One region of the Martelella soudanensis genome, then DNA from elsewhere that is predicted to be linked to it. Evidence: predicted binding sites of a transcription regulator. Region 1 holds the regulator's gene; each other region holds the start of a gene.
What was found. Region 1 encodes PhoB, which activates phosphate uptake and scavenging genes when phosphate is short. Its sites were predicted from a motif close to TGTCATNNANCTGTCAT; they were not measured.
Positions count from the first base shown of each region.

Region 1 (4,660 bases):
GGTCAGGCGTGACCCGCGCGCCGGCTCACAGCCCGATTTCGTGCGCGAAGGGCGGGTTGGCGCCGGCGCGGGATACGGTGACGGCGGCGGCTTTTGCGCCGAGCGCCAGCGCATCGCGGATGGCGTCGGCTGAAAGCGACTTCACCTTGTCCTTGGTCAGGAGGCCGGCGAGATCGAGCGAGGCGAGGATGCCGGCGTCGAAAGTGTCGCCGGCGCCGACGGTGTCGACCACCTCGACCTTTTCGCTGGGGACTTCGACCTTTTCCGTGGCCGTGTAACCGATCGCGCTGTCACTGCCGCGGGTGATGACGACAAGACTGGCGCCGGCCGCGATCCAGCGGCGCGCCTTGTCGTCGAGCGAGCCGTCCAGTCCGAACCAGTCGAGGTCCTCGTCGGAGAATTTCAGAATGTCGGATTTCGCCGCCATCCGCTCGATCCGGGCGCGATGCTTTTCGGCGTCGGTGATGAAGCTTGGGCGGATATTCGGGTCGAGCGAGATTACGCGCTTTTCCGCCTCGCGCATCAGCAGCGCCTCATAGGTCGACCCGCAGGGCTCCGGGATCAGGCTGATCGCGCCGAAATGCATCGCGCTGCAATCATCGCCGATCACCGGCAGGTCGTCCTCGGTGATCATCCGGCCGGCGGTGTTCTCGTCGTAGAAGGCGTAGCTTGCCGAGCCGTTCACCAGCTTGACGAAGGCGAGCGTGGTCGGCCGGTCGGAGGTTGCGACATAGGAATGGTCGACCTTCGAGGCGTCGAGCTTGTCACGAATGATATCGCCCATCAGGTCCGATGAAAGGCCGGAGAAGAAGCCGGTCGGCCGGCCGAGCCGGGCAAGGGCCACCGCCGTGTTGCAGACCGCGCCGCCGGCATAGGGCGAGAACGCCGGCTCGCCGCCGGTGGTCTCACGGGGCAGCATGTCGATAAGGGCTTCGCCGCAGCACAGGATCATGGTCTTCTCCCAATTTGTTCTTTTCGCGTCCGGGCCGGGTCAGACGGGCAACACGTCAACGCCGCCGCGCGCCTTTGACCAGGCCATCGGCCGATCGAGGAAATCGGCGACGGAATCGAGCGTTTTCGCATCGAACCGCTTTTTCTCGCGCGCCACCGCCAGCACGTTCCGCCAGGTCGCGATGTAATGGAGGTCAACGCCGCCACTCTCGAATCGTTTCCCGGCTTCGGTGAAAATATCGTAGTAGAACAGTGCCATGCCATGCTTCACGATACCGCCGGCATCGCGGATCGCATTGATGAAGTTGAACATCGAGCCGCCCGCCGTGGTCAGGTCCTCGATCACCAGCACCCTCGCGCCCTCGTTCATATGGCCCTCGATCTGGGCGTTCTTGCCGTAGCCCTTCGGCTTCTTGCGGCAATAGATCATCGGCAGGTCGAGACGGTCGGCGAGGAAGGCGGCAAAGGGAATGCCCGCGGTCTCGCCGCCGGCCACGCAGTCGAACTGTTCGAAGCCGGCCTCGCTCATGATCTTTGCGGCGGCGAAATCCATCAGGGTGGAGCGGATTCGGGGAAAGGAAATCAGCCGACGGCAGTCGATATAGACCGGGCTCACCAGACCGGAGGAAAGCTTGTAGGGCTCATCGGGGGAAAAATGCACCGCCTCGATCTCCCACAGCATGCGGGCCATCAGATCGGCCATCACCACCGGCTCGGTAAAACTCGCGCTCGTCATCATCATCCCTTTCGTCTGACGGTTCTGTCCGTGCCCTGTTCGGAGGGAAAAATCAATCGCTGGTGCAGGAAAGGACAGTGCTTTGGTGGTCTGAGGATAAAGAAACGATGAGGTATCGCAATGACGGTGGGCGGTATTAACGGAATTTCCGAAGGCGAGGCGCCGATGAAGCGCATCGGCATCGCAGTCTTCCACCCCCTCGCCCCGCAGGGGAGAGGGTGGCGCGAATGCGCCCGGTGAGGGGAGGGTCTTGCAACTTTCCGTGGCCGGACAGGGGGTGAAAACCAGTGCCGCGAGCGTTTCAACCACGGTGATGCAGCTTGCCCTCATCCGGCCTACGGCCACCTTCTCCCCAAGGGGAGAAGGGGACGACTGAGAGGCCCCTCACACTTCCATCGAATAGCCCGCGCCGCGCACGGTGCGGATCACGTCCGGCATCTGCGAGAAGTTGAGCGCCTTTCTGAGACGGCCGACATGGACGTCGACGGTGCGCTCGTCGACATAGATGTCGTGGCCCCAGACGCCGTCGAGAAGCTGGGAGCGGGAAAATACCCGGCCCGGCGAGGTCATCAGGAATTCCAGAAGCCGGAACTCGGTCGGCCCGAGCCGCACTTCCTTGGCCTTGCGGTGGACGCGGTGGGTCTCGCGGTCCAGCTCGATATCGCCGCATTTGAGCACGCTGGACAGCACTTCCGGCCGGGCCCGGCGCAGGATCGCCCTGACCCGGGCCATCAGCTCCGGGGTCGAGAACGGCTTGACGACATAGTCGTCGGCGCCGATCGCAAGGCCGCGCACCCGCTCGCTCTCCTCGCCGCGCGCCGTCAGCATGATGATCGGCAACCGCTCGGTCTCGGGCCGCATGCGCAGGCGCCGGCAAAGCTCGATGCCGGAAACGCCGGGCAGCATCCAGTCGAGCAGCAGAAGGTCCGGCACCCGCTCCTGCAGCCTGATCTCGGCCTCGTCGCCGCGCGAGATCGTCTCGACCTCGTAGCCTTCGGATTCGAGGTTGTAGCGCAGCAGGACGCTCAGCGCTTCTTCATCTTCGACAACTGCGATCTTCGGAACCATCTCGTGCCTCTGTCAAATGGTTTCAGGACTTGCTCTCGCCGGAGCCGACCGAGGGCGACATGTCGTCCTTCGGGCGTTCTCCCTGCGGCTGCGAGCCGGTGGCGATGTAGTAGATCATCTCGGCGATGTTGGTCGCATGGTCGCCGATGCGCTCGATATTCTTGGCGCAGAACAGAAGATGCGTGCAGGTGGTGATGTTGCGCGGATCTTCCATCATGTAGGTCAAAAGCTCGCGGAACAGCGAGGTGTAGATCGCGTCGATCTCCTCGTCGCGCTCGCGGATCGAATTGGCCTTGTCGGCCTGGCGCGAGGTGTAGGCGTCGAGCACTTCCTTGAGCTGCAACAGCGCCAGTTCCGACAGGTGCTCGATGCCGTGGGCGAGCTTGCGCGGCACGCCGGTGCCCTGCACCGAGATCACCCGCTTGGCGGTGTTCTTGGCCATGTCGCCGACGCGCTCGAGATCGGCTGCGATCCGGATCGCGCCCATGATTTCGCGCAGGTCCGTTGCCACCGGCTGGCGTCTGGCGATGGTGACGATCGCCTTTTCGCCGACCTCGCGTTCGGCCTCGTCAAGCGCCAGATCCTCGGCAATCACCTTTTCGGCGAGCTCGGTATCGGTGTTGACCAGCGCCACGACGGATTGCGAGACCATTTCCTCCGCCATGCCGCCCATTTCGGAAATCCGGCGCTGGAGGTATTTCAGCTCGTCGTCGAACGCCGATATGATATGCGAGTGTGCCATCTCTGTTTCTCCTGAGAGCCTGTCCGCGTTTCGTTGAATCGCGAACACGCTCTAACCTCTTGTTTTACCGCGCGTCCGGACGGAAAACCGGTGTCCACTTTTCCTGGACGCGCTCTAACCGAACCGGCCCATGATATAATCCTGGGTGCGGCTGTCGGTGGGATTGGTGAAAATCGTGTCGGTGTCGTCCTCCTCGACCATGTAGCCGAGATGGAACATGGCCGTGCGCTCTGAAACGCGGGCGGCCTGCTGCATCGAATGGGTCACCATCACGATGGTGTAGTTCTGTTTCAGCTCGCTGATCAGTTCTTCCACGCGGGCGGTCGCGATCGGGTCGAGCGCCGAGCACGGCTCGTCCATCAGGATCACCTCGGGGCTGACGGCGATCGCGCGCGCGATACAGAGCCGCTGCTGCTGGCCGCCCGAAAGGCTGGTGCCGGGCTCCTGCAGGCGGTCCTTGACCTCGTTGAACAGGCCGGCCTTCTGCAGGCTGGTTTCCACGATCCGGTCGAAATCGGCGCGGTGGCGGGCAAGGCCGTGAATGCGCGGGCCGTAGGCGACATTCTCGTAGATCGATTTCGGAAACGGGTTCGGGTTCTGGAACACCATGCCGACGCGGGCGCGCAACTCCACCACGTCGATGCCGGAAGTATAGATATCCTCGCCGTCGAGCGTGATCGCGCCGGTCACCCGGCAATTGTCGATCGTGTCGTTCATGCGGTTCAGCGTGCGCAGAAAGGTCGACTTGCCGCAGCCCGACGGGCCGATCAGCGCGGTCACGGCATTCTGGCGGATATTGAGGTTGACGTCGAACAGCGCCCGCTTCTGGCCGTAATAGACGGAGACATCCTTGCCGGCCATCTTGTAGGTTTGTTCGTTCATATTTGGGCCCATTGTCTTTTTCGCATCAAGGTTCATCTCCGCCTCCTACCAGCGCCGCTCGAAGCGGCGGCGGAGAATGACCGCGGTCAAATTCATCAGGATCAGGAACACCAGCAGCACGATGATCGCCGCCGAGGTGCGCTCGACGAAGGCGCGCTCGGCCTCGCCCGCCCACATGTAGATCTGCACCGGCAGCGCGGTCGAGGGATCGAGCGGGCTTGCCGGATAATCCGCGACGAAGGCGACCATGCCGATCAGCAGCAAGGGCGCTGTCTCGCCGA
Region 1 is NZ_CP054861.1:1,372,984-1,377,643, forward strand. Features, by position in the region: gene HQ843_RS06635 (carbohydrate kinase family protein) at 26-952, opposite strand; gene HQ843_RS06640 (orotate phosphoribosyltransferase) at 992-1,687, opposite strand; gene phoB (phosphate regulon transcriptional regulator PhoB) at 2,072-2,755, opposite strand; gene phoU (phosphate signaling complex protein PhoU) at 2,778-3,497, opposite strand; gene pstB (phosphate ABC transporter ATP-binding protein PstB) at 3,612-4,415, opposite strand; gene pstA (phosphate ABC transporter permease PstA) at 4,425-4,660, opposite strand, start outside.

Region 2 (4,660 bases), 1.1 Mb from region 1:
ATAGGCAAGCTCGTCATGGGTATGGCCGCCGCTTTCGATCGTGCCGTGGAGCGGCTTGATCGTGTCGCCGATCGAAAGGTCGACCGCCGAACCGATCACGGCTTCGCCCAGATGCGTGAAATTGCCGCCATCGGAAAAACCGGGCGTGGTGTTGGTGATCAATTCCGCCGTGGTGCCGACGATCGGATAGCCGGCATAGGAATCGCCGAAGCCGATCGGGGCTGCCCAGGCCACGCGCGGGTCCGCCTGAAGCGCGGGCAGGATGTCGCCATCCATCAGCGGCAGGTCGGCGGCCTGCAGGAAGACGGAGGAGAGCACGAGCTGGGTTTCGCTGCCGGGCGCGCCGATGACCAGGTCGAATTTCTCCGAGGCCCGGGCGCTGCCGAGCCTGAGCGCCCGTTCCTCCAGCGTGACGGCGACGCCGAGCGCTGTCGCAAGCATGATCAGGATCACGATGACGACGGAGCCGGCCCAGAGGCGTCGAAGGTCTGCGAGAATAAAACGGAACATCGGGTCAGCCTCTCTTTTCGTCGCTGGCGATGCTGCCTGCAAGCAGCGATATCTCGCGCGTCAGCGGGGCGATCAGCCGCCGGTCATGTGAGACGACGATCAACGTGCTGCCCTCGGCAAGCTCCAGCAGCAGGCGGCCGACGGTCTCGCCCGATGCGGCGTCGAGACTTGCCGTCGGCTCGTCGGCCACGATGATGCCGGGTTCGCGCAAAAGCGCGCGGGCGACCGCCACGCGCTGCATCTCGCCGCGCGACATCGTGCCGGTCTTCTGGTCGTGGCGGGAAAGGCCGACCTGGTCGAGAAGATCGTGGGCGCGGCGGATGCGCTGTTCACCTGCCGCGCGTGCAAGCCTTGCCGGCAGCAACACGTTTTCAAGCGCGGAAAGTGCCGGAAAAAGGTGAAAATCCTGCATGATCAGGCCGATATTCTCGCCGCGAAAACGGTCCCGCCCGCTTTCGGAGAGCGTCGACAGGTCGGTTTCGCCCCAGCGGGCATGGCCATGCGTGAGCCGCTCCAACCCGGTGACGATGTTGACGAAAGTGCTCTTGCCGGAACCCGACGGGCCGGTGATCGCGACCCGCTCGCCGGCGGCGATATCGAGCCGTGGTATCGAAAGCACCGCGCCATCGAGGCCGGGAAAGGTGACGGCAATGTCCGTCAGGGAAAGAGGCAGCATCGGGACTGACCTTTTTGTGGGCGAAAGGAGGTGGCCTCAGACTTTGCTATACCGCGCGTCGCGCAGGCGCAGCTGGCTGATGAAGCCGGTCTCGGGGTCTACCCAGGAGCCGCGATCGAGAATGCCGGTCACCTCGATCATCTGGTTGGGCTGGGTGAAGGTCTGCTTGCGGTCGAGATAGACGACCATGATATTGTCCGGCCAGTCGGCATCCGAGGAACAGAACGGGCAGAGCGCCATCGGGATTTCCGACAGCACGAAGAACTTCGCTTCCGCCTTCAGCGGCGGGGCCATGAAGCCTCGGATCGAGACCTTGCTTCCGGTCAGTTCCTTCACCTTGTCGGAAAATTCGAGCCCGAGCGGGCTGAAGGAGCCGTAGAGCTGGTCGAAAGTCAGTTCACCGGTGGCGGCAAGGGCCGGACGGCAGGCAAGGCCGACGCCGAGCGTGCCGAATGCGGCAAGCAGGCTGCGGCGGGAAAGGGGCGGACGAGCAGTCATGGTTCTCATCTCATGGTTCGTGAGGTCGGAACCGGGCAAAGCCCGCCCGGTTCCCAGTTTGTTGACGAAGGCCTTGACAGATACTTCCGTCATGCCGGGCTTGACCCGGCATCCAGGGCCAAATTTCGAGGGCTATCAACAGGTGGCCCTTTGCGCGTATGGCGTTCCATCGCCCTGGACCCCGGATCAGGTCCGGGGTGACGGACAGAGGGGTAGGCAAACTCAAACTGTCTGCAACATGGTTTGTCAGCAGTCCGAGGACCGGGCGAAGCCCGCCCGGTCCCGTATCGAACGTGAAGCTTACTGCTTCTGGCTGGTGCCGAGAGCGAAAGCGTCGGCCAGTACGCCGTAGACGTCGGACTGTTCCATATAGCCCTTGAAGCCTTCGGCGCCGGGGCCGGACGCCTGAAGGAGAACGTCATCGACGGCGTGAACGCCGGTCGAGGCATCATAGGGCAGGTTGCCGGTGCGCAGAACGGCGCCGGGGACATCCTTGTAGGCCTCGTTGGCGACGTAGCGGCCCTCTTCGTTCTTCACGGCCGGCTCGAACGGACCATCCATCTTCGGGCGGAAGGTCTCGTAATAGTCGGGGAAGTTGTTGGCAAACATGGCCAGGCGGCGGGAGACGTCGACCTGATCCGGGTAACCGTCGCCGTTTTCGTCCGTATAGTTCGGGAAGCCGGCGTCGTCATAGGTCATGACCTTGTTGCGCATTTCGTCGGCTTCGACGTCGTCGTCGATCGTGCCGATCACCGAGACGCCGTGGGTGTGGTCACCGGTGACGACGATCAGCGTATCAGGGTTGGAATTCATCCATTCCATGGCGGCGCCGATGGCCTGGTCGAACTCGATCATGTCGATGGCGGCGCGGTCCCAGTCGAGCGGATGCGACATCTTGTCGACATTGGCGGCCTCGACCATCAGGAAGAAGCCCTCGGGATTCCTGGAAAGCTGGTCGATCGCCGCTTTCGTCATATCCACGAGGCCGGGCTGGTTCGGGAATTTCTCGACGCTGCCCTTCTTCAGGAATTCGCGGTCAAGCGTCGAGTCCATGTTGGCGGTGTGGAACAGGCCGAGCAGCTTGCCGTCTTCCGGCTTCTCGGCGGAAGCCAGTTCGTCGGCGGAGGTGACGACCGTGTAGCCGGCCTCTTCGAACATGGCGATATAGTCGTTGTCATCCTTGCGCTTGGAACCGGCGACATCGGACTTCAGGAAGTAGGCAGAACCGCCGCCGAGAACGACTTCCGGCTTGACGTCATAGAACATGCCGACGATAGCGGCCTTGTCGCCGCGAAGGCGGGTATGGGCGACGACGGCGGCCGGCGTGGCGTCTTCGATTTCGGCGGTGGAGACAACGCCGATCGCCTTGCCGGTCTGGCGGCGCAGCGCCTCGGCAATGGTTTCGACCTTCGGGTCGTCCAGGCTGTCCGGCGTACGGTCGGCATAGACGCCGAGCGCGTTCACGCGGGTCTTGTGGCCGGTCATGTAGGCCGACATGGTGTTGGCGCTGTCGGTTGCGACCGAATGGGTCGAGGAGGTGCCGATCGTTGCCATGCTGTCGAGGTCGTCCATATGGAGACGGCCGTCGGCCTTGCCCTCGGTCATGCCCTTGGACATGATCCGGGCAGCCGTGCGGTGACCCATGGACAGGCCGTCGGCGACGAAGAAGATCACGTTCTTGGCCTTCGGGGTTTCGGCGGTATCGTAAACCGTCCAGGTCACGGTCTTTTCCTCGGCATCGCCGGCCTTGACGGAAACGGTGTAATCACCGGCATCGGCAATGGCCAGATCGCGCAGGATCAACGCCGAGCCGAGGCTCTCGTCATTCTTGCCCTTTTCGTCGGCGACGAATTCTGCCTCATGGCCGAAGACGTCGGCATAGGGCTTGCCGTTGACGGTTACGTCGACATCGCCGGCGTCATAGACCGCGTCGAGTTCGACCTTGAAATCGAAGGGCGAGGACGAAAGCACGGTGGCGCGATCGAGCGGATAGATGGTTGCGGCATTGGCAGCACCTGCAAGGCAGGTGGCGGCGGCGAGAATTGCGAGACGTGCGCGCATGGGAACCTCTTTGAAAGAGCGTCGGGAAGGGTTAGTGCCGTTCCGCGATAGTCCCACGGGATAACAATCGAATGACGTTTTTGCTGCGGTTTGATGACGCTCAGGGCTGGCCGCGCCGGCCGCGCGGCTTCAGGTAGCGCCTGCGCCTGCGCCGCTTGATCGAAAAGTGCAGGACGCGGGTGATGTACCAGAACAGGGCGAGCGAAATGACGCCGGCGGCGAGGAAGCCGGTGGCATTGCCCGCGACGTGGGCGACGGCGATGATGTTGCGGGAGAACATGAAGCCGAGAAGGCTATAGGTCGACACCCAGATTATCTGGCCACAGACGGATGCGGCCGAAAAGGCGCGCCAGCGCATGCCGGCAGCGCCCGCGACCGGGTTGATATAGGGGCCGAACTGGGCCAGCAGCCAGCGCGTGAAGAAGATGGCGAGAACGCCGCGCCGTTCCAGATAGTCCTGTGCACGGTCAACCAGACGCTGGCGTTTGGGGCCGCGCGCGGCGAACCGCTCCACATATTTCGCTCCGCCCTTGCGCCCGACCCAGTAGCCGATCTGGTCGGAGGTGCTTGCGGCGGCGAAACAGGCGGCGATGGCCGGCAGCATCGGCAGATCGCCAGAGGCTGCGAGAGAGCCGCCAAACAGCATGATCACGGCGGCGGGCATCGGTATGCCGAGGCAGCCCAGAAACACGATAAGGGCCATGACCGGGATGCCGTAGACCGGAACCAGCGCCAGAAACTGTTCATTCATCGTCGCCGGCCCGTTCGTGGTCGTCGAGGGCTTCGGCGATCTGGTCTTCCAACTCCTCCAGCGTCTCGCCGCGCTCTCTTGTGATCTGCCAGAGCGGCAGGCGGCGGCTGTTTTCCGGATCGAGGCCGAGCGCCCCGGCGAGTTCGTGCACGGGGATATCGTGC
Region 2 is NZ_CP054861.1:298,990-303,649, reverse strand. Features, by position in the region: gene HQ843_RS01445 (FtsX-like permease family protein) at 1-510, opposite strand, end outside; gene HQ843_RS01440 (ABC transporter ATP-binding protein) at 515-1,186, opposite strand; gene HQ843_RS01435 (hypothetical protein) at 1,223-1,684, opposite strand; gene HQ843_RS01430 (alkaline phosphatase) at 1,985-3,745, opposite strand; gene HQ843_RS01425 (DedA family protein) at 3,846-4,496, opposite strand; gene HQ843_RS01420 (hypothetical protein) at 4,489-4,660, opposite strand, start outside.
Region 2: HQ843_RS01430 (alkaline phosphatase) is a predicted target of PhoB. The motif match lies at 3,806-3,822, and genes of this name have one in related genera.

Region 3 (4,660 bases), 1.2 Mb from region 1:
CGGCGCAGATTTCGATCAGAAGCCGCATGATCTGGCGGCTTGTCTTGGGATCGAGGCTGGCCGTCGGCTCATCGACCAGCAGCAGTTCGGGTTCCTGGGCAAGCGCGCGGGCGATGCCGACACGTTGCCGCTGGCCGCCGGAGAGCGCGTCGGCGCGCTTGTCGGCCTGGTGCATCAGGCCGACGCGATCCAGCAGCCGATAGGCAAGACCGATATCGTCCGCGCTGTAGCGGCGGGTGAAGCTGGTCCAGAACCCGACATAGCCCAGCCGGCCGGACAGAACATTTTCCATGACGGTCAGCCGTTCGACCAGGGCATATTCCTGAAAAATCATGCCGATGCGGCGACGCATGGCCCGCAATTCGCGCTGCCCCTGGCCTGTGATCAACTTGCCGGATATTGCAACCGAACCGGAGGTCGGCTCGACGAGGCGGTTGACGCAGCGGATCAGCGTGGATTTTCCGGCGCCGGAGGGACCGATCAGTCCGACAACCTGACCTTCCGGCACGGTGAGGCTGACGTCGTTCAGGGCCTTGTCGCCGGTCTTGTAGGTTTTGGTCAGCGATTTGAGTTCGAGCATGACGGCTCCACAACAAGGGAACGGGCGGATGATCTCCGCCCGTTCGAAAGGATGATACCAGTTCTTACTGGCAATTGTAGGAAACGCCGTTTGCCTCGTCGATCTGGCGGATCACGGCCCAGTTGTCCTTGAAGGTGATCGGGATGAACTGTGCTTCGCCGGACTTGGAGAACTCCTCTTCCAGCGTCGACCCTTCCCATTCGAAGGAGGCGAAGGCTTCCTTGATCTTGTCCTGAAGCTCGGGCGTCAGATTGTGCGCCAAGCCATAGCCGGTGGTGGGGAAGGTCTGCGAGGTGTAGATGATCTCGACCTGATCGTCCGTGATCACCTCGCGGGCAACCATGCGCTTGCGCACCGAATTGGCGATGGCGCCGGCCGGATAGTCCTTGTTGGCCACGCCGAGGATGGTGTTGTCGTGTTTGCCGGAGAAAGTGGCCTCGAAATCCGTGCCGGCTTCCATGCCGTATTCGGATTTCAGAATGGCCGACGGGGCCTTGAAACCTGAATTGGAGGTCTCGGACGAAAACGCCAGGGCCTTGCCCTTGATGTCTTCAACTTCGGCAATGCCGGAGCCTGGATAGGTGATGATTTCCATCTCGTAGCCGAATGAACCGTCCTCGGCGGCCATCATGGTGAACGGACGGAAACCGGCGCAGGCCACGGCCAGTGGGTTCGAGCCGGTGTTGAAGCCTGCGATATGGAGGCGGCCGGCACGCATGGCTTCGATCTGGGCGGCGTTGGAATCGACCGGGAAGAACTGGACCCGCTTGCCGGTAACCTCTTCTATATGCGTCAGAAAGTCCTTCCATGCCTCGGCGTAGACAGCCGGGTCTTCAACCGGCGTATAGGCGAAGATCAGCACGGAAGGATCGACAAGCTCAGCCGGATCGGACGGGATATCGGCAATCAGGTCGCCGTCTGCATCCGTGTAGCGGCTGTCCAGGGTGAAATCTGCAAAAGCAGGTACTGTCATAGCAACCAGAGCGGCTGCTGCAAGAAGAGCACGACGCATTTTATTATCTCCGATCATTGTTTGGATATCATTTCGGCCGGGCTTAGCAGCGTTTTATTACAGCTATACAACGCTGCGGCCCCGGTGGCCGTTTTCAGGTCAATGATAATGAAATTCCCGACTAGCAAAGCTGCGGTGACCCCGCGCCGATACCGCTGCAAAGGCCTTGAACCGGAAATGTCTCATTCGGCATTCACTCGCTCTTTGCCGCGAGGTCCGTTGCGCCTTCCATACGGCCGATCTGGTTCAGCCTGCTTTCCAGCGCCATTTTTTCGATTGTCTCCACCGGAAGGCTCAGAAACGCCTTGATCCGGCTTTTGAGGAATTGTGCCGTTTGCACAAAGGCCAGTTCCTTTTGCGCATCCGTCCCCTCGACAGCGGCGGGGTCTTCAATCCCCCAATGCGCCCGCTTTGCGGCCCCGCGCGCTATCGGGCAGGCCTCTCCCGCCGCGCTGTCACAGAGCGTGAATATGAAGTCGAACCGGGGCGCATCGGGGCCCGAAAAGGCATCCCAGCTCTTCGAGTGGAGCCCCTCAATCGGGTAGTCCTGCGCCGTCAGCACCTTGAGCGCGAGCGGATGAACAGCGCCTTTCGGTCGGCTACCTGCCGAAAAGGCCTGAAAGCGACCTCTGCCCTCCGTGTTGAGAATGGCTTCAGCCATGATCGACCGCGCCGAGTTTCCGGTGCAGAGAAAGAGAATGTTGAAGTTCTGATTGCTTGTCATGGCCGAACTCTCATTTTCATGTCGGTGTGGAAAATGCGCGGAAGCGCCGTTTGCCAGTAGCGTCGTGACTGTGACCGGACGCCGACCCGCGCAAAGCCATGCCGGCAAGGCGGGTCGGCAAGGCGGATCGGCAAATCGATTACGCCGTCGCTTTGGCTCCGGACTGGCTGAAACCTCCTGTTTCACCCGAATGCCGATTGCACTGGATCTTCGCGACACCCGAACGAGCCGCTGCAAGTCGCAATAAACCATCTATGTTGCAATTTCATGAAACTGTAACAAGACTGTGTTTTACCGTCCTCCGGGGACCACCCGTTGAAACCCGAATGGATTCGACACCAGATCCAGCCAGGAGAGATTATTCCAATGAAAAAGATACTTTCAGTCACCGTTCTCACCGCAGCCTCACTGCTCGCCTATCAGGCCGCAGCCCAGGAAGATGCCATCCAGGTTGACGGCTCGTCGACCGTGTTCCCCGTATCCGAGGCGTTTGCCGAGGAATACCAGATCGCAACCGGCAACCGCGTCGTCGTCGGCGTGTCCGGCACCGGCGGCGGCTTCAAGAAGTTCTGCCGCGGCGAGACCAGCTTCTCCGGCGCGTCGCGCCCGATCAAGACCTCGGAAGCGGAGCTTTGCGCCGAGAACGGCATCGAGTTCCTCGAAATGCCCGTCGCCATGGACGCGCTGGCCGTGATCGTGAACCCCGACAACCCGATCAACTGCATGACCGTCGAAGAGCTGAAGACGGCTTACGAGACCAAAGCCCAGGGCGTCGTCAACAACTGGAACCAGTTGAACCCGGAATACCCGGACCAGCCGCTGACCCTGTTCGGCGCCGGCACCGATTCGGGCACCTATGACTACTTCACCTTCGCCATCATCGGCGAAGAGGGCGCCTCGCGCGGCGATTTCACCGCGACCGAAGACGACAACATCACGATCCAGGGCGTGTCGACCGACGTTGATGCCATCGGCTTCCTTGGTCTGGCCTATGTCGAAGAGAACCGTGGCCGCGTGAAGCCGCTGGAAATCTCGTTCAACGGCGGTGAGTGCGTTGCGCCGACCACCGAAACCGCGGCCAGCGGTGAGTATCAGCCGCTGACCCGTCCGCTGTTCATCTACGCGAACAAAGAGCATCTGGACACGAAGGCGAATGTCGAGGATTACGCGAAGTTCATGTTCAACCCGGAACTCGCACCGGAACTCGTGTCCTCCACCGGCTATCTGGCGCTGCCCAGCAAGGCGTTCTCGCGGGCTGAAGAAAAGATCAATGCCCGCGCGACCGGGTCGTTCTTCGACGGCGGTTCCAAGGTCGGCGTCACGCCCGACGATCTTCTGAAGGCTGCCAACTAAGGGCTGGTCACCTTTGCGGCGGGTCTTCGGACCCGCCGTATCCATTTTTCGGACAAGCGAGGTTGCCGTGCCCGTAAATTCCATTCCCAGTTCAGCGGAACTCATCAACAGCGGTTTTGTCAAAAGACGGCGGCTGATCGACCGGGGCATGAGGGTTTTTCTGTTCCTGTGCGCCGCGCTGTCAGTGTTCGTCACATTCGCCATTGTCTATATTCTGATACGCGACTCGGCCGGGTTCTTTGCCCATGTGCCGCTGTTCGATTTCCTGTTCGGCACGATGTGGACGCCGGTCTTCGCAGACCCGCAATTCGGGGTGTTGCCTCTCCTGGCCGCGACATTGCAAACGGCGGGGCTTGCTATGATCATCGCGGTGCCTTTCGGCCTGATCATGGCGATCTATCTCAGCGAATATGCCAAACCGGCGGTGCGTGAGACACTGAAGCCTGCGCTCGAAATGCTCGAGGCGGTGCCCACGGTGGTCTATGGCTATTTCGCGCTTCTGGTGATGACGCCATTTCTGCAACAGTTCATTCCCGGGCTGAAGGGGATCAACCTGCTGGTGCCCGGCATCATCCTCGGCATCATGATCCTGCCTTACGTGGTCTCTGTCTCTGAAGATGCGATGCGCGCCGTGCCCAACAGCCTGCGCGAAGGCGGTTACGCGCTCGGCATGGCGAAATGGCAGGTGGCGACGCGCATCGTCATCCCCGGCGCGTTTTCGGGCATTACCGCCGCTTTCATCCTCGGCATGTCGCGCGCGGTGGGCGAGACGATGGTGCTGGCGATCGCAGCAGGCCAGAACCCGAACCTGACATGGGACCCGCGCGAGGGTGCCGCGACAATCACAGCCTATATCGTGCAGATGAGCCTCGGTGACGTGGCGCATGGGTCGGTCGCATACGAGTCGATCTTTGCGGTGGGTCTTCTGCTCTTTGTCATCACGCTCACCTTCAATGTCATCGGCTTCTACCTGCGCCGCAAATTCCGCGAG
Region 3 is NZ_CP054861.1:170,878-175,537, forward strand. Features, by position in the region: gene phnC (phosphonate ABC transporter ATP-binding protein) at 1-580, opposite strand, end outside; gene phnD (phosphate/phosphite/phosphonate ABC transporter substrate-binding protein) at 645-1,592, opposite strand; gene HQ843_RS00860 (arsenate reductase ArsC) at 1,786-2,316, opposite strand; gene HQ843_RS00865 (PstS family phosphate ABC transporter substrate-binding protein) at 2,683-3,669, shown strand; gene pstC (phosphate ABC transporter permease subunit PstC) at 3,818-4,660, shown strand, end outside.
Region 3: phnD (phosphate/phosphite/phosphonate ABC transporter substrate-binding protein) is a predicted target of PhoB. The motif match lies at 1,649-1,665, and genes of this name have one in related genera.

Region 4 (4,660 bases), 830 kb from region 1:
TTCCACCTGCTGGAACGGTCCGCTGGTGGCGCCTGTCGTGCCGCTCGATGTGCTGATCAGGGCGGATTCCGACGAGGAATTCCATCCGCTGCTGTCTGATATCGACATTTTCGAACTGATGAACCGGCCGGAAGACTCGCGCCTGAAAAGATGCAGCTGAGGCGTCGGATTTCTGCTAGAGCATTTCCGGTGACAACGGGATCACCGGAAATGCTCTATCCATTTTTGACGCATTTTCGCGGACGTCAGGTGATTCCACCTGACTGCGAAATGCTCTGAAAGTCTCAGTCGCGGCGGTCGCGGGCCAGCGCGTCGATGGCGCGTTCCATGCCGGGGCGGATCGCCACCATCAGCGTGGCATAGCCTTCCTCGACCGGCCAGAAGCGTTCGGCGAGATACGGTCCGACGCCGGGAGCGGCGCGGGTAACCGCGATATTGGCGTCGCGGGTGTTCCATTCCGTCAGACGCATGATCAACTGCTCGTCGACCGCTTCCTTTTCCATGTCTGGCCGCACGAACACCTGCCAGATCCAGGCCTCGCCGCCGGTAACGGGCTGGATCGCTGCCGCAATCATCTCGCCGTCGAGATAGAGCGCATGGATCCTGAGCTGGTCGTTGCGGGTAAGCTTCCTCGCCGTTGGCAGCAGCGCTGAAAACCGGGACCGGTCTTCGGCGACCGTGGTCGCAAGCGCTGCGAGCTCTTCCAGCATCAACGCCGTTTCGGACGGATTGCGGGCGACATGATAGCCGATCCTGCCGCGCGCCTTCAGCGCTTCCCACTTTGAAAGATTGGCCTGCCAGGCTTCGCGCTCGGCGGATGTCAGCGCGGGGTTGGGATCGATCGGCCCCGACAGCGCGCGCCTGCGGCGGGCATGGGTGACGCGGAAGGCGAGACCCCGGGCGGCGGCCACCGCGCGGGCAAAGCGCATGAACGCGCCATCGGCGAGCAGGTGTGGAAACACGGCAATGCCCGGCAGGTTGACGAGCGCGCCGGCCAGCGCCTCGAAAAGCTGATCGAGCGTTGCCATCGGCCGATGGCGCGACACAAGCGGCGCATGATAGCCGATATCGCCGATCGCGTGGGCCAGAAGATGCGAGCCATTGCCGCGCACCGAAAAGGTCATCAGCGCGGTAAGGCTGTCATCGCTTGCGCCATCTTCCATCAGCGCCACCCGCAGCAGCGAGTGGCGCTCGCCGAGCGCCGGCAGCAGGAAAGCCGGGGTCTGGAAGATATTGTTCTCGATCGCGGTATCCGCCAGCCGCTCCATCGCCGTTTCCATATGGTCGGGCGCTTGCGAGTAAAGCGAGAATTCGCCGCCGCTTCTGACCTCGAGGCGGATATCGGGTACCGCCTTGCCGGGCTGTACGACGGAGAGTTTGGATTTGAGGCGGGCGGGCGGACGCTGGCCGAGGTCCTTGCGAATGATGCTCATGGCCGCGCCCTCTTTGCCCGGGCGCCACCGCGCAATGCGCGCGGCATGTCCGGCAAGACGGGCAGCTCTGGGGGACCTGAACGCATGGATACTGAACTCTTACAAACACACTTAACAAGGGATAACCGGTTTCAGTTAACAAAGCGTTGGCTGCGGGGCGTTGGCCGGGGTGGCCGAAACCGGCCTTGCAATTTTGGCCGATACGGGCAGACTGTCTTGCAAGTGTCATGTTTGCGAAGCGGAGACGCCATGGCTGAGAAGCCGGAAACGCAACGCGGCCGGGCCGCTGTCAACGCCAATGTGGTGGACCTGACCCAATATCGCTCCGGCCGGAAGGCCGAGCCCCTGCCGGTCACCTTCCACCGGCGCGAGCTGGATGCAATCCTCTGGATCTACGGCCGCATGGTCGGCGAGGGTGAATGGCGCGATTATGCGCTGGACCACATGAAGGACAGGGCGGTGTTCTCGGTATTCAAGCGCGCCGGCGAACTGCCGCTCTACCGGATCGAGAAAAACCCGAAACTCGCCGCCAGACAGGGCGCCTTCTCGGTCACCAACACCGCCGGTATGGTGCTCAAGCGCGGGCATGATCTGAAGCAGGTGCTGAAGGTGTTCGACCGTAACCTCAAGCTGGTCGAGAAGTAGTTCCGTCGCGCCGGGCCGCGAGCGCAGCGTCTTCGGCGGGAGAGCGAACGAAAGGCCCAGTTTGTTGACAAACCAGCCCCCTTTTACGGGCGTCATCCTTGGGCTTGTCCCGAGGATTTAATACCAACAGTCATTCTCAATGACCCAGACTGCTGACAAAGCTATCCTTTTTACGGACGTCATCCTCGGCCTTGTGCCGAGGATCTAACCACGGTCCCGCACGAGCGGCGTTGGCGTTTCGTAAGGCCCGTAAGGGATTGTATTTGAACTGACTTTTCGTCCGAGACGCCTGTCGAGTAGATGCGTGCTTAGATGCTCGGGACAGGCCCGAGCATGACGGCGGAGAGGGAGGCAGGCTTTGTCAGCAGACAGCAAGCAATCACGGCGTTGTCTCGTTCTTCGCCCTGGACCCCGGCTCAAGGCCGGGGTGACGGCGGAGAGGTAGGCGTTGCCGCGCTCACGCGTGAGGTTTGTCGACATGTCGGGCTGGGACGGGTTTCGGCCCCTTCATGCGCGAACTAGGGTCTGTGGGGATTCATCGTGAGTTGATCACAGCCGCTGCCAGATAGATCATGGCCTCAAAGCTCTGGTCCGTTTTACAGGCTCTCATAGCGATGCGCTTGAACTCTTTGAGTTTGCAGAAGAAGTTTTCGATCAGGTGTCGCCATTTGTAAATCTCAGTGTCGATTTGGAGAGGCACTGATCGACGCGGATGTTGCGAGATTACTATTTTCGCGCCGCGCTCGTTGAGATCGGCTACAATGTTGTTGCTATCGAAAGCCTTGTCGGCGAGTAGCGCACCGAACTCGATGCCATCGATGAGCGGCGCGACGCCGACCGTGTCGAAGCGATGGCCCGGCAGCAATTCGAACCGGACCAGATTGCCTAAAGCATCGGTCAGTGCCAGGATTTTGGTTGTCATCCCACCTTTTGAGCGACCAATGGCCTGGCTCTGAGTCCCCCTTTTGCGCCCTGACCGTGTCGGTGGACCTTGACGATGGTGGCATCCACCATGGCGTATTCCATGTCCGGTTCATCAGAGAGGGCATCGAATATGCGTTTGAAAATGTCGGCTTCACGCCAGTCGCGAAACCGGCGGAATGCCGTGCTCCAGTTGCCAAACGCAGCGGGCAGGTCACGCCATGGGCTGCCCGTGCGCACAATCCAAAGCACAGCCTCAATGAACAGCCGGTTGTTTCTTCCGCTGCGACCGGGATCCAGAGGCTTCCCCAGACAATGCGGCTCTATCTTCGCCCATTGGGCATCTGTCAGTACAAAACGATCCATCCAAAGCGTGAATCACATTCGCGCTGATTTGTGAATCCCCACAGACCCTAGAGCGTCGGGCGATTAGTTGGCATCGCCCGACGCTCTAGATTCTCTATTTTTGCGCGTCGGGTTAACGAAAAACCGGATTCCACTTTTTCGCCCGACGCTCTAATGTTGAGCGACGTATTTGACAACGTCAGGCAGAACCCTGCCTGACGTTATATTTCTCCGGCGACGTCCTCAGTGGGCGTCTTCCATTGCCTTCTCGGGCTCCGGTGTCTTGGCGGCCTGCAGCTCCTTGACCGCCTTTTCCGGATCGGCCGGGAAGGCCGCGTTGGTGATCTTGCCTTCCAGAAGGTCGATCGCGTATTTCAGCTGCACATCGTCCTCGGTTTCGCGCGGTACATAGGCAACCGAGCCGGAGCCCTCTTCGGTTTCCTTGTCGCCCTGGATATGACCGCGAAGCGCGGATTCGCCTTCAGGGCGGATCAGGCCTTCGAGGTCCTCCGGCAACACCTGTTCGACGATGATGTCGGGGCTGATGCCGGTGCCCTGGATCGAGGTGCCGGACGGGGTGTAGTAGAGCGCCGTCGTCAGCCGGAGCGAGCCTTCGCCGCCGAGCGGTACGATGGTCTGGACCGAGCCCTTGCCGAAGGTGCGGGTGCCGACCAGCGTCGCCCGCTTCAGGTCCTGCAGCGCGCCGGCGACGATTTCGGACGCCGATGCCGAGCCGCCGTTGACGAGCACGACCAGCGGCTTGCCGTCGGTGACATCGCCCGGACCGGCATCGAAGCGGCGGGTTTCGCTGGCATTGCGGCCGCGGGTGGAAACCACCTCGCCCTCATCGAGGAAGGTGTCGGCGACGGACACGGCCTGGTTCAGGAAACCGCCCGGGTTGAGGCGAAGGTCGAGAATGTAGCCCTTGAGCTTGTCTTCCGGCACTTCCTTCTTGATCTCGGCTATGGCCTCCAGCAGGCTGTCGTCGAGCTTCTCGTTCATGAAGGTGGTCAGGCGGATATAGCCGATATCGTCGTTTTCAACACGCCATTTGACCGACTGAACCGGGATCACGCCGCGTACGATCGTCATCTCGATCGGCTTGGTCACGCCGTCACGGATGATGGTGACGTCGATCGGCTCGCCGACCTCGCCGCGCATGCGGTCGACCGCATCGTTGAGCGACATGCCGCGCACGCTTTCGCCATCGATCTCCACGATCTTGTCGCCGGAGAGAACCCCGGCATTGGAAGCGGGCGTATCGTCGATGGGGGCGACGACCTTGACGACGTCATCCTCCATCGTCACCTCGATGC
Region 4 is NZ_CP054861.1:2,204,581-2,209,240, forward strand. Features, by position in the region: gene HQ843_RS10555 (hypothetical protein) at 1-160, shown strand, start outside; gene HQ843_RS10560 (GNAT family N-acetyltransferase) at 285-1,433, opposite strand; gene HQ843_RS10565 (DUF2794 domain-containing protein) at 1,683-2,078, shown strand; one part of gene HQ843_RS10570 (IS5 family transposase) at 2,614-3,035, opposite strand; one part of gene HQ843_RS10570 (IS5 family transposase) at 3,035-3,365, opposite strand; gene HQ843_RS10575 (S41 family peptidase) at 3,588-4,660, opposite strand, start outside.
Region 4: HQ843_RS10565 (DUF2794 domain-containing protein) is a predicted target of PhoB. The motif match lies at 1,646-1,662, and genes of this name have one in related genera.